3 regions of the Tuberibacillus sp. Marseille-P3662 genome follow, and region 2 is predicted to be linked to each of the others. Evidence: riboswitches for the same ligand, from Rfam matches in the RefSeq annotation. Region 2 holds a riboswitch; each other region holds the start of a gene.

Region 1 (4,501 bases), 1.0 Mb from region 2:
ATATGGTAGTGAAGCAGGTGCGGGTTTCTTAGGAGGTATTATCGCTGGTTTCCTAGCTGGTTATATAGCTAAATGGATAAAATCGGTTAAAGTTCCGGAAATGATTCAACCGATTATGCCGATTTTAATTATACCGTTATTAACCTCCGTTCTAGTCGGCATTATTTTTATTTTTGTTCTCGGAACACCGATTGCTAATATTATGTCTGGCTTAGAATCCTGGTTAAACGGCATGCAAGGGAGCAGTAAAATCATACTGGGACTTATTCTTGGAGGCATGGTCGCTGTGGATATGGGAGGGCCCTTTAATAAAGTTGCCTTCTTGTTTGGTGCGGCCATGATTGGTGCCGGTAATCCGATGATCATGGGGGCTGTTGCTGCGGCGATACCGGTTCCACCACTTGGTATGGGACTTGCCAGCGTACTAAATAATCGTAAATATTATGGTGAGGAACAAGAAACGGGTAAAGCCGCTTTAGCGATGGGGCTCGTTGGTATTACTGAAGGCGCGATTCCCTTTGCAGCACGAGATCCATTTCGTGTGATTCCAAGTATTGTCGTTGGTTCGATGGTTGCCGGGGCAATGGCCATGGTCGGTAATGTGACTGATAGTGTGCCACATGGCGGTCCAATTGTCGCCGTATTTCAGGCTGTTGACCACGTGTTAATGTTCTTTGTCGCCATCATTGTCGGTGTAATCATTACAGCACTACTAGCCAACATCCTTAAGAAAAATGTTGAACAAGAAGTATCATAATCAGAAAGGATTGATGATTGATGAAAATCACATCACTTATGACAGAAGATATTATTAATCTCGATTTACAAGGACAATCTCAAGATGCCGTCATGGATGAAATGGTGGACATGCTTGCTGAGGCGGGTCATTTATCTCAAAAGGAAGCATTTAAGCAGGCTTTATATGATCGTGAACAAGAAAGCAGTACCGGCATCGGTTTCAGCATCGCGATTCCGCATGGCAAATCAGCGGCTGTTGAAAGCCCGCGTGTTGCCTTTGGTTTACATCAACAAGGTGTTGATTGGAACAGCATGGATGGAACTGATGCACATCTCATTTTCATGATCGCTGTTCCGTCGGAAAATGCTGGAGACGAGCATTTGAAAATTTTACAGCAGCTTTCTCGCAAACTTATGGACGGTGAATTTCGTGAATCATTGAAAAACGTGAAGTCAAAAGAAGCTGTGCTCAAGTTAGTGGAGGAAATTGGTTAATCAGGTGTTAATCCTAGGAACAATGCGCTGCCGGGATTAAAATATAATTATAAAATAAAAAAACATTGCATATGATTTAATGTTTTAATATAATACAGTTTGTCACAATCATATAATAAAGTATTGTATCAAACATCTGATAGGTTTGGGGTGCGAAAATCATCAGTACATGACGGAAGGTTGACCACCGTTGATCGTTATGGAAAGGGGATTTCGCCGAAGCTTGGGAAGCGTCGTCATCTTCTAAGCTGGAGTCGTACCTGAAAAAGTGCGGCGCTGTCACGGCTGGGGGAGTTTTGTCCCTAGGTGGAGCACTTACGTTCAGATGGGAGCAACCGATATATCAGGCAATGATAGGTGTTCTCGTCTATCATTGTCTTTTTTTATGGTTTAAAAAAGAGAGATCATGGATGATTGTGCGTTAAAATGGAGAAAAACATATGATAAAGGAGGGGACATATCATGTTTCAATTCCTGGGGGATATCGAATATGCCAATACCGTTTATTCGTTGATTCCGCCACTATTAGCAATTCTAATGGTGATTCTAACTCGTCGCGTCATTTTGTCCTTAGGTGTCGGTATTGTTGTCGGGGCGATGATGTTAAATCAATTTAATGTTCCCGGTGGTCTGGCAAAAATCTTTAATACGGTCCGTGACATTTTTGTTACTTCGAATGAATCCAATTGGCATTTTAACACTTGGAATATTTTTATTCTGCTATTTTTAGTCATATTAGGCATTATGACGGCCTTGATTTCGATGGCCGGGGGAACAAGAGCCTTTGGTGATTGGGCAATTAAACGAGTGAAGACACGGAAGGGCGCACAACTATTAACAGTGGTATTAGGTATTATCGTTTTTATTGATGATTATTTTAATTCACTCGCTGTTGGCCAAGTGAGTCGTCCCTTGACAGATCGTCACCGAATGTCTCGTGCGAAATTGGCCTATTTTCTCGATTCGACGGCTGCGCCCGTTTGTGTTATTTCCCCGGTGTCGAGTTGGGGGGCTTACATCATTGGGTTAATCGGAACTGTGCTCACGGCGCATCAGGTGACCGATTACAGTGCCTTTACTGGTTTCTTATATATCATTCCCATGAATCTATATGCGGTGCTCGCTATTTTGCTTGTGATTGCCACGGCTTGGTTGAATATTAGCTTTGGAAAGATGAGGAAATTGGAAGATAAAGCCATGACAAGTGGAGACGTGCTTGGTGATGATCGCCATGTTCCCGGACAACAATCCGACTTGCCGGAAAGCGATAAAGGAAATATAGGTGACCTCATCTGGCCCATCGTTGCCCTTGTCATCGGTACAGTCGGTGCCATGATCTATACCGGCTATCAAGTTGTTGCTGCTGCTGGTGATTCTGTGAATGTGCTTAGTATTTTCGAAAATACTGCTGTGGCCAAGTCACTTATTTATGGTGGCCTTTTTGGCCTTATTGTAACGGTCATCTTATTTTTACCAAAAGGATATTCCTTTAGAATGTTCTGGATGGGTGTTAAAAGTGGCATTCAATCAATGCTACCAGCCATTTATATTTTAATCACAGCTTGGACGATTAACACGATCATTAGCGAACTACAAACGGGTCAATATCTTGCTGGACTCGTCCATGACTTGAACCTTCCCATTGGTTTCTTGCCGGCGTTGTTATTTATTCTTTCGGCTTTCATGGCGTTCTCAACAGGGACATCATGGGGCACATTTGGTCTAATGCTGCCCATTGCAGGACAAATTGCAGCCACGATTGACGTGACTTATATGTTACCGATGCTTGCTGCTGTTCTTTCAGGTTCCGTATTAGGTGATCATTGTTCACCGATTTCTGATACGACGATTTTGTCGTCGACAGGGGCAGGCTGTAATCATATTGATCATGTCTTAACACAATTACCTTACGCGATTGTTGCTGGCATTATCAGTGTGATCGGCTATCTCGTCCTTGGTTTTACGGGAAGTGCAACGATCGGTTTCATTGTATCGATCGTCCTATTCATCGGGGTTGTCTGGTATTTGAAAGGCACTTATGGCGGGCATGAACCCGATCAAACTTAAAACGAATAAAAATCCGGTCTTTACGTTAACATGAAGGCCGGTTATTTTTTCGTCATTATTAGATCCATTCCGTCAAAATTGTTGATTGTGTTCCGAAAACTGTGATGATTAGCATTGTTTGTATTATTTTCCTAGACTTTAAGCTGGTGACTATGGTATTATTTTGTTAAAAATAGAAATAATTTTTTCACAAGGAGATTGATAGAGGTGAAATCGACAGGTATTGTACGTAAAGTGGACGAACTAGGGCGAATTGTCATTCCGAAAGAATTGCGCTCCATGTTAGACATTGACACCAAAGATCCGCTGGAGATTTTTATTGATGGGGAAAAAGTTATTTTGAAAAAATACCACCCTGCCATGGCTTGCCAGGTCACGGGCGAAGTAACCTCTGATAATTTCACCGTTGCAGATGGTAAAGTGGCATTAAGTCCTGAAGGTGCCAAACGATTAAAAGACGAAATTGAAAGTTATTTCGTCAAATAACGGTGCATCTACGTTAAATCTAAATGGTAGAGGCAAGGCAGGAATTCATTTCTTGCCTTTTTTTTGTGAACTAGCATAAAGAAACGTCCGAAGAGCATAGGGCTCTCCGGACGTTCATTATTTTTTAAAGACATGATTGCCGATAACAGTTGTTGTTGTTAATCCTTCTAGGAATTGACTATCCGCTAGGTCTGGATTGTAAAAGAATAGGGAACCCTTGCCTGATCCTCGCTTAGCAATGGCCTGATCAACAGCTTTATAATCATCGTCTGACGGGTCGGCCTGAGCTAGAGTGCCATTGGCCACGGGTGTGAATTGGTGGTCTTGGTAGATAACATCATGGATGTTGTCAGGGAACTCATTTGAGCTGACACGGTTAAGAACAACTGCCGCGACACTGACTTTTCCTTTAAAGGGTTCCCCGCGAGCTTCGGCATGAACTAATTTAGCCAATAATCGATGTTCCTCTTCTGAGATGGCATACAATTGAATGTTTTGCCCCGGATAAATAAGATTCGGGTTCTTGATTTGTGGATTTATATTAAGCAGCTTGTCCACTGATAAGTGATGATCTTGGGCAATTTCCCAAAGCGTGTCATTCCCTTTTACCGTATAGGCCATGGTTTGCATCGGGATTATTAGCAAAGTAATAGCCACAATGATTGCAAAGATTTTTTTCATCTATTATCACCTCTGGCAACAAATATTCTAATAA
Region 2 (4,501 bases):
GACTCAAGATATCATTCGGTTCTTAAATGGAGGCCATCAAGATATAAAAAAAGATTTATATAAGAAGATGGAAGATGCTTCTACGAACTTGAATTTTGAGCGAGCTAAAGAGCTCCGAGATCAAATTCAACATATAGAGACCGTGATGGAAAAGCAAAAAATGATGTTTAAAGATTATCAGGATCGTGATGTTTTCAGTTATGCTTATGACAAAGGTTGGATGTGTGTTCAAGTCTTTTTTGTTCGTCAGGGTAAGTTAATTGAAAGAGATGTGTCGACTTTCCCGTTTTACCAAACGCCTGAGGAAGACCTAATGACTTTTATCGGACAGTTTTATATGCATCAGAATCATCTTAAACCGAAAGAAATTCTTGTACCAGCCAATATTGATGCAGCTGGGCTGGAACAAATGTTAGAAGTCAGAGTCCACCAGCCGCAAAAAGGCCGCAAAAAAGAACTCGTCGATTTGGCTGAGCAAAATGCCAAAATTGCTTTGGATGAAAAATTCGCCTTGATTGAAAAAGAACAAGAACGGACAATCCACGCGGTAGAACAATTAGGAGATTATTTAAATATTCCTGCACCTAGAAGGATTGAAACCTTCGATAATTCTAATATTCAAGGTGTTAACCCAGTCTCCGCCATGGTCGTCTTTGAGGATGGTAAGCCGAATAAGAAACTTTATAGAAAATATAAAATTAAGACCGTGGAAGGTCCCGATGATTATGCGACAATGAAAGAAGTCATCAGACGGCGCTATTCAAGGTTGCTTAAAGAGAATGCCGCACTACCTGACATGATTTTAGTGGATGGTGGTAAAGGGCAATTGTCGGCAGCTCAAGATGTTTTAAAGAATGAACTTGGTCTTACAATATTGGTGTGCGGTTTGGTCAAGGATGACAAGCACAAAACGTCTGATCTTCTATTAGGGGATCCGCCTGAAATAGTTAAACTTCCTAGAAACGGGCAGGCTTTTTATTTATTACAACGGATTCAAGATGAAGTCCACAGGTTTGCTATTTCTTTTCACCGTCAAATCAGAGATCAAAGTATGTCAAAGTCCATTCTTGATGATGTCCCGGGAATCGGTCCTAAGCGAAAACAGACGTTATTAAAAACATTTGGCTCTGTTAAAAAAATGAAGGAAGCATCACTTCAGGAATTAATCCATGCGGGATTGCCAAAAAATACGGCTGAAGGTTTACAGAAATATTTTTCAGAAAATGATTAGTAGCCTTGTGTCAGAGATGGTCTTTTGTTATAATTCTCATAATTTAATAGTTGATATCAACAAAGGTAGAGGCGCAAACTTCATCAGTAGCTGTTTTAGGAAACCCAAGTTCCGATGACCAGCAGTGAAAGGGTTGTTTGCCGAAGCCGATGACGTGCTCGGATCACTCATCTAAGCTGGCCTTGTGCTAAAGAAGTACAGGGCTGTCACACATAGTGTGGAGAACTATCTTTCCTGTCTGTTATGGAAACAGTCATAACAACGGTGAAGATAATTCTTCACCGTTGTTTTATTAGGATGACGATTCTAGATTGACTTATCATTAACAAAGTGAAAAGAGGTTTTGGCATGTCGACGACAGTCATGAAATTTGGGGGCACTTCGGTGGGGAGCGTGGATAAGATCAGACACGTTGCTCAGCGGATTGTCCAGCTTATCGAAGCGGGAGACCGCGTAGTAACCGTTGTGTCAGCGATGGGGAAAACAACGGACAATCTTGTGGAAATGGCTGACCAAATCACACAACAACCTGATAAGCGTGAAATGGATATGTTGCTATCGACGGGTGAGCAACAAACGATCGCCTTATTATCAATGTGTTTACGAGATATGGGCTATTCTGCAATTTCATTAACAGGTTGGCAAGCAGGGATCACGACTGAAGCGATGCATGGAAATGCACGCATTGAAGATATACGAGCGGATGCCATTGAACATCACCTTGATGAAGGTAAAGTTGTTATTGTTGCTGGATTCCAAGGGATGACAAGTGACGGGCAAATTACGACATTGGGTAGAGGGGGATCAGATACGACGGCCGTTGCGGTTGCAGCCGCCATTCAAGCGGATCGTTGTGATATTTGCACCGATGTGCCGGGCGTCTTTACAACAGATCCTAGGTATGTTGATCAAGCTACGAAATTAGATGAAATCACTTACGATGAAATGCTAGAGCTGGCTAATTTAGGTGCCGGCGTTTTGCATCCGAGGTCAGTTGAAAATGCCAAAACATTTCAGGTCCCTTTGATGGTGCGCTCAAGTTTTAGCGAGGAAGAGGGAACAATGATTAAGGAGAGGATCATGATGGAAAAGGCACCAAGTGTTCGCGGTTTGGCGTTTCAAAAAGATGTTACCAAATTGACGATTATAGGTTTACCAGCTGGTTACACTGCGTTATCTGAAGTCTTTACGACGTTGGCCAATCAAGGGATTGATGTGGATATTATTATTCAAAATGCAGGTGACGAAGCTAAAGGAGCCCTATCATTTACTATCAATACAGAAGAATTGGAAATCGCGTTTGCTGCTCTTGAAAACAAGGTTGATGCCATCCAGTATCAAAAAATAGATGTAGAATCCGGACTTGTTAAAGTTTCTATTGTGGGATCAGGCATGGTTTCAAATCCTGGTGTGGCTGCGCAAATGTTTAGTGCATTGTCTGAAAATCAGGTTCCCGTGAAAATGGTCAGTACGTCCGATATTAAGATATCTACGGTTGTTGATGCACAATATCTACAAGAATCCTTGAATATTTTGCATGAGACATTCCAATTATCTGAAAATACAGCAGAGGCCGTCATAAAATAAGAGCGGATTATGAATCATCCGCTCTACTTAATTACGGTATCCTTGGAATCCCATTTGATTTGTAATAAAACCTTGGGAATCTTCCCTTTGTTAAAATCGTAATGGCATTCAGTTATACATTGCTTATGTTCTTGAAACTGTTGAGCTAAAAAACCCGCTTCAAGGGCAAAACTTACATTGTTATAGAATTCTATCCGTTTTTGTATAAGTTCGGAAGCCAATTCATAGGTGGCCTCGTTTTTGTTTTGTTTTTGTAGAACCAAAGTCCCGAAAGCCAGATCGCTAAACAACGAAGGGAGTTCTTCAATTGATTTCACTGGGTGTCGGCTGGCAAGTTTTCGTCCGGCCCAGTATAGAATTTCATTAGTATCATTTCCGAGTAAATCAGGGATAAGTTCACTTCGCAAAAACTCGTAGCCTAATGCTGGTACTGTGAGCGGCTGGTGTTGATTATCAGGTGAATCCACGATCTCATCGACTCCTTTTCGGATTCCATTATACCTTTTTATATTCTATGGAGCCATAATGAATTTTCACAAAGAAGATTTGCGCTATCTTGACTGGAAATTTATACAGGAGTACAATATAAAATGTTACATATGATAATTTTTAAATCTAGCGTATATGGTACCTTCCAAATGCGGAAATTGTGAAAGAAGGGGGAATTATAATGGCTCAAAGAAGGGATTTTGTTAATCGTCGAATACACTCCTTATTGGGAGTTATTCCGATCGGGATATTTCTAATCGTACACCTTACAGTCAACTACTTTGCGGTTAGGGGACCTGAGGCATTTAATGAAGCATCACGTTTTATGGAAGAATTACCTTATTTGATTTTCTTGGAAATCGTTATCATTTACCTGCCAATTTTGTTTCATGCCATTTATGGAATTTATATTGCTTTCCAGGCAAAAACAAACTTGAATAATTATGGTTATTTCCGCAACTGGTTGTTCTTCATACAACGTTGGACAGGCCTGTTCCTAGTGATTTTTCTTGCTTGGCACATCTGGGAGACAAGAATTGCTCATGCGCTAGGTGATTCACTTAATTTTGAGATGATGCAGGATATTCTTGACAATCCATTTATGATTGTGTTTTATGTCGTTGGTGTTTTAGCAACTGTCTTTCACTTTTCCAACGGATTATGGTCATTCCTCGTTACATGGGGCGTTGTTGTCACACCAAAGTCGCAAAAAATAACTACATATGTGACCATCATTATTTTTGTTTTATTATCCATTGTTGGATTACGAGCTATCTTCGCATTCGTTTAATCCAAGAAATAGCTATGAAGTAGGGAGTGTGCCAGTATGAGTGACAAAAGGATAATTATAGTCGGTGGCGGACTGGCCGGACTGATGGCCACCATTAAAGCTGCTGAAGCCGGGATAACGGTTGATTTATTTTCATTAGTTCCTGTTAAACGCTCTCATTCAGTTTGTGCACAAGGCGGTATTAATGGTGCTGTTAATACCAAAGGCGAAGGAGATTCACCTTGGGAGCATTTTGACGATACGGTATATGGCGGTGACTTTCTTGCCAATCAAGCACCGGTTAAAGCAATGTGCGAAGCTGCGCCCGGCATTATTCACTTGTTTGATCGTATGGGCGTCATGTTCAACCGGACACCTGAAGGACTATTGGACTTTAGACGTTTTGGTGGTACCCAACATCATCG
Region 3 (4,501 bases), 1.2 Mb from region 2:
TTCTAGGGTTATTTAAAGGTGAAAATCTCGGAAAACAATTGGTCAAAGTAAGTGAACCTTCAGAATAACAGCTTATCTGATCCCAAACTGTTAAAGTAGGAGGCAGCGGCAATGAAAGCGATTCTTGTAGAAGACGAATTCAAACAACTATATATAGGTGACACCGAGCAACCGACAATATCGGCTTCAGACTTGCTTGTTAAAGTCAAAGCAACGGCACTGAATCGCGCCGATCTAATGCAAAAGCAGGGGAACTATCCACCCCCAAAAGGAGCATCACCGATCCTGGGCCTTGAGATGAGCGGTGTCATTGAAGAGACTGGTGAAAATGTCCAAGGTTGGAGAAAAGGTGATCGGGTATTTGGGTTGCTGCCCGGTGGCGGTTACGCCGAATATGTGACGATTCCTGCGGATATGGCGATGCCCATACCAGATTCACTTTCCTTTGAGGAAGCAGCGGCGATTCCAGAAGTGTTTTTGACCGCTTATTTAAATATGTTCCAACTGGGCGGCTTAGGCAAAAACCAAAGCGTGTTAATTCATGCTGGTGCCAGCGGCGTTGGTACCGCAGCTATTCAACTGGCTCGTGAAGCTGGAGCGAGATCCATTGTGACTGCAGGAACAGATGAAAAAAGGGATTTTTGTCTATCGCTTGGTGCTGAAACAGCGATTGATTATAAAGCAGGACCGTTTGAATCAAAGGTGAAAGAGGCAACCCATGGAACAGGTGTTAATCTCATTCTTGATTTCATTGGTGCTCCGTACTGGGAACAAAATATCCGGTCACTTGGCGTTGACGGAAGGTTGGTTTTGATCGGTGTCATGGGCGGTGCCAAAGTTAGCGATGTCGATTTAAGTCAATTGCTTTTTAAAAGAATCCAAGTGATTGGAACCGCTCTTCGATCGAGAACAGTTGAACAAAAGATTGATCTCACCCGACGCTTTTCTGAATTTGCATTGCCGCTATTTAATCAAGGTCGTTTGCAGCCTGTGATTGATTCGGTTTGGAGCTGGAAAGAGGTCAACGAAGCCCATCAATACATGGAACAGAACAAGAATGCAGGAAAAATCGTTCTGCAGGTTCAATAAATATCGTTTTGTGAATGGGAGGGAGTCTAATGGCAGTCCAATTTGAAACTCAACAAGATGCTATGATCACGCTTGAAGAGATGACTCATCATGGACAAATGACAATGGTGGTTTTCGTTCGCCATCTTGGTTGACCAGTGTGTCGAGCTTATCTCACGCAGTTGCGTGAGCGCATTGATGAATTTAATGCCCTCGGTGTAGCTGTCTACGTTGTAGCGCCATCCAAAGCGTCCTTGATCAGCCAATTTTTGGATGCCTTTGGACCGTTCCCATTTTAGAACCGACAATCGTATCATTTCATGCACAAAAAAAGCTGGCTCACGGGCCAGCTTTTTTTATAAATCGTGCTGTATAGAATCACTATAATGGTTAACCTGCCACGTTATGGGTAACGAAATGCAACGTGTGCTCAAGTGATTGTTTTTCTTCTTGATCTAATGGCATTAGTGGCAGCCGAACCGATCCAACATCCACACCTGAAAGTTTAAGTGCTTCTTTAACAGGGGCCGGACTTGGTGCCATAAATAGCGACTTCATGATCGGCAGTATGCTCTGGTGGATGGCAGCCGCGTTTTGCGGTTCACCACGCAGATAGCTGCGAACCATTTCCTGCATATCATTGCCGATAACATGTGAAGCCACCGAGATGATACCGTCTCCGCCAATGGCAAGCGTCGGAAGTGTCAGGCTGTCCTCTCCGCTATATAGAGTGAATGAGGCATCGGTCTCATGAATAATCTTAGTCATTTGATCAAGATCGCCGCTAGCCTCTTTAACGGAGACAATATTGTTAATCTGCGATAGGCGGATGATTGTCTCAGCGGTCATGCCGACAGCACTCCGACCAGGAATGTTATAGAGCATCACCGGCAGCGTTGTGGCTTCAGCAACGGTTTTAAAATGCTGGAACATACCTTCTTGAGACGGTTTGTTGTAATAGGGTGTGACGAGCATAATGCCGTCAACCCCGATGGTTTCAGCCTGCTTCGTCAGCTCTATAGAAGCTTGAGTGTTGTTAGAACCTGTACCAGCAATCACTGGAATACGTTTCTTCACCGTTTTCATGACGAACTGTAATAAAGAAAGTTTTTCTTCTTTCGAGAGCGTTGGCGATTCGCCGGTGGTGCCAGCGACAACCAGCGCATCTGTCCCATTGGCAATTAAATGGTTGATCAGATTTTCAGTTTTTCCGTAATCGATGTTGCCATCTTGGTCAAAAGGTGTGACCATGGCAGTTAGAACGTTACCAAAATTCATTCTTGCCACCTCTATTCATGGATTCGGGTACTACTCACACAGACTTGGGGGGACGGTAAGTATGAATAGAGGGTATCTCATCATAACTTAAAACCACAAAAAACACCAACGAGGGCCGTTGGTGCATCATCGTCAATTCCCGTTATGATGCGTGAGATAGCCCTCCATATAGCCAGAATCGCTATATGACAGCTCTGCATTTGTTCAACGCAAAACCAGTGCAACAGAATGATGAGTATCTGCTCACTTCGGCAAATCCCCCTTTCGGCAACCGTCAACAGAGCTCATTCTCCTCAGGAAGCTTACTGATGGTCTTTGCACCTCTATCCTCACTTCAACTTTATATTGAAGTAAAGCGAATATAATTATAATTACAATATACCAAACATTGAGGCTGAATGCAATGCAATAGTTGTTTTAAACTAATGGAATGATTTTTGTGGAGAATAACATGGTTGGAAGAGGAATTGGCCTGGTCAAGAGGTGCCTGCCATATTTTCTTCAGGCACCTTTACTTTTTAGTGATGATTAATTTTCTTTGCGTTGATTTCTTCAAAATGTCTCCGGTGTTCAATAACGCCAGTTCCGAGAATGACGCCTGCCATGATAAAAATGAACCCAAAAATTTGACCAAAGTGAATGATTTCTCCTAAAAATACGTAGGAGCCAATGAGTGAGAAGAACGGGACAAGATTATTGAAAATCGCTGTTTCCCCAGCGCCAAGATGTTGAATCGCGTTATTAAACAGCATGTGACCAAGCCCAGTAGCTAGAACAGCAGAACCTAGAAAAATCAGCCAAATCCATCCAGGCGCTGTACCGAACGTCTCGAGTCCTGCTGGCTCAATTTGTCTGCCAACGAGAAAGAGGAGGATCGATCCGCTTACGAGCATTATGCCAGTAATAAGACGAGCGTCCAGTGTTTGTGTGACCTTCTTAATAAAAACGAAACTTGTGGCCTGAGACAAAACAGCTAAAAGAACGAATAGATCGCCTAGTGACGCACTCCCAATTCCCCCGCTGCCATTAAGGACGACAAAGGCGACGCCCACAAACCCCAGAACAATACCAAGCAAGCGTAAAGGGGTGAGCCGATCACCGAGAAACAACATAGCAAATATAGAGGTTGTTAACGGTACTAATCCTAAAATCAGCCCGCCATTAGATGCGGTTGTTTGTGAGAGGCCAGTCGCCAAAAGAGAATGATGGGCGAATACACCCGTTAAGGCAATCAATGCAATATATCCAGTTTCTTTTTTGTTCAATTTTCTGAACTCGTTTTTCGCGAGAAGGACACCCAAAACGACGATTCCGGCAGTTAAGATTCGAAACGCCTGTATAGTTATTGGTGAAAAATAATCAACCAAAACTTTAATGGCGATCACGTTAAAGCCCCAAACCATCATCAAACATAGTAACAGACCGTAAATCAATCCCTTGTTCACAAAACCCCTCGCTTTCGAAACAATATCAATTAGATTATTTTACCATAGATAATGGACTTACCCTAAACAAAAATTTATATTACATTTTTTTGAAGACCACGTGAGAGTATGGGTAATCTGTGGAATGGGAATTGTATTCACAAAGGAGTAAAATTATGATCGGATTAATCATCGCAACACTTGTCTTTAACTTCATTGCATTTAAAACAAATAAACGATTATCATCCATTCAAATTGCTCATATTTGGGTTTTTACAATTGCACTTCAACAAAGTTTTGATATTTATGTTGATGTTAAATACCATGGCTACTGGTACTTCTCAAATGGGGTTGACTGGAGGGCAATTCCTGCACACTTAGCACTGCTACCGCCTGTTAATATGATGATAATCAATGGGTTTCCTTTTAACAGCTCGGTGTTAAAAAAAGTGCGTTACTTAATCCTTTGGGAAATTGCGTTGCTCACTTATGAAAGTATCACGCTGTTACCAAGTCCCTGGGGGTACTTTCATTACGGTTGGTGGAACATGTGGCATTCGGTTTTTGTTAACCCTATACTTCTCATCATATTATTACTATATTATAAATGGATCAGCCGGGCGTGCTCTTGAACCAATACTGTGCGAATGAGGGGATATTGTGGATACAGCGGTAAACAGCAACAACGGCTTCAAATTCCTTTTATGAATCTCATCACTTCAAATCTTTTT

Evidence for each region. Region 2 has a riboswitch for lysine ahead of B9Y89_RS10495 (aspartate kinase). Riboswitches for the same ligand answer to the same signal wherever they lie in the genome.
Region 1: linked by a shared signal. The riboswitch ahead of B9Y89_RS15905 (Na+/H+ antiporter NhaC family protein) and the one ahead of B9Y89_RS10495 (aspartate kinase) in region 2 are both predicted to bind lysine.
Region 3: linked by a shared signal. The riboswitch ahead of dapA (4-hydroxy-tetrahydrodipicolinate synthase) and the one ahead of B9Y89_RS10495 (aspartate kinase) in region 2 are both predicted to bind lysine.

Annotation. Positions count from the first base shown of each region.
Region 1 is NZ_FXBS01000006.1:1,437,029-1,441,529, reverse strand. Features, by position in the region: gene B9Y89_RS15910 (PTS fructose transporter subunit IIC) at 1-757, shown strand, start outside; gene B9Y89_RS19665 (PTS sugar transporter subunit IIA) at 778-1,233, shown strand; lysine riboswitch at 1,371-1,558, shown strand; gene B9Y89_RS15905 (Na+/H+ antiporter NhaC family protein) at 1,696-3,300, shown strand; gene B9Y89_RS15900 (AbrB/MazE/SpoVT family DNA-binding domain-containing protein) at 3,508-3,786, shown strand; gene B9Y89_RS15895 (cell wall hydrolase) at 3,904-4,467, opposite strand.
Region 2 is NZ_FXBS01000006.1:407,559-412,059, forward strand. Features, by position in the region: gene uvrC (excinuclease ABC subunit UvrC) at 1-1,231, shown strand, start outside; lysine riboswitch at 1,290-1,467, shown strand; gene B9Y89_RS10495 (aspartate kinase) at 1,580-2,818, shown strand; gene B9Y89_RS10500 (DUF2507 domain-containing protein) at 2,842-3,285, opposite strand; gene B9Y89_RS10505 (succinate dehydrogenase cytochrome b558 subunit) at 3,489-4,097, shown strand; gene sdhA (succinate dehydrogenase flavoprotein subunit) at 4,134-4,501, shown strand, end outside.
Region 3 is NZ_FXBS01000006.1:1,601,501-1,606,001, reverse strand. Features, by position in the region: gene B9Y89_RS16670 (NADP-dependent oxidoreductase) at 1-68, shown strand, start outside; gene B9Y89_RS16665 (NAD(P)H-quinone oxidoreductase) at 112-1,089, shown strand; gene dapA (4-hydroxy-tetrahydrodipicolinate synthase) at 1,459-2,346, opposite strand; lysine riboswitch at 2,496-2,680, opposite strand; gene B9Y89_RS16650 (DMT family transporter) at 2,865-3,791, opposite strand; gene B9Y89_RS16645 (hypothetical protein) at 3,947-4,402, shown strand.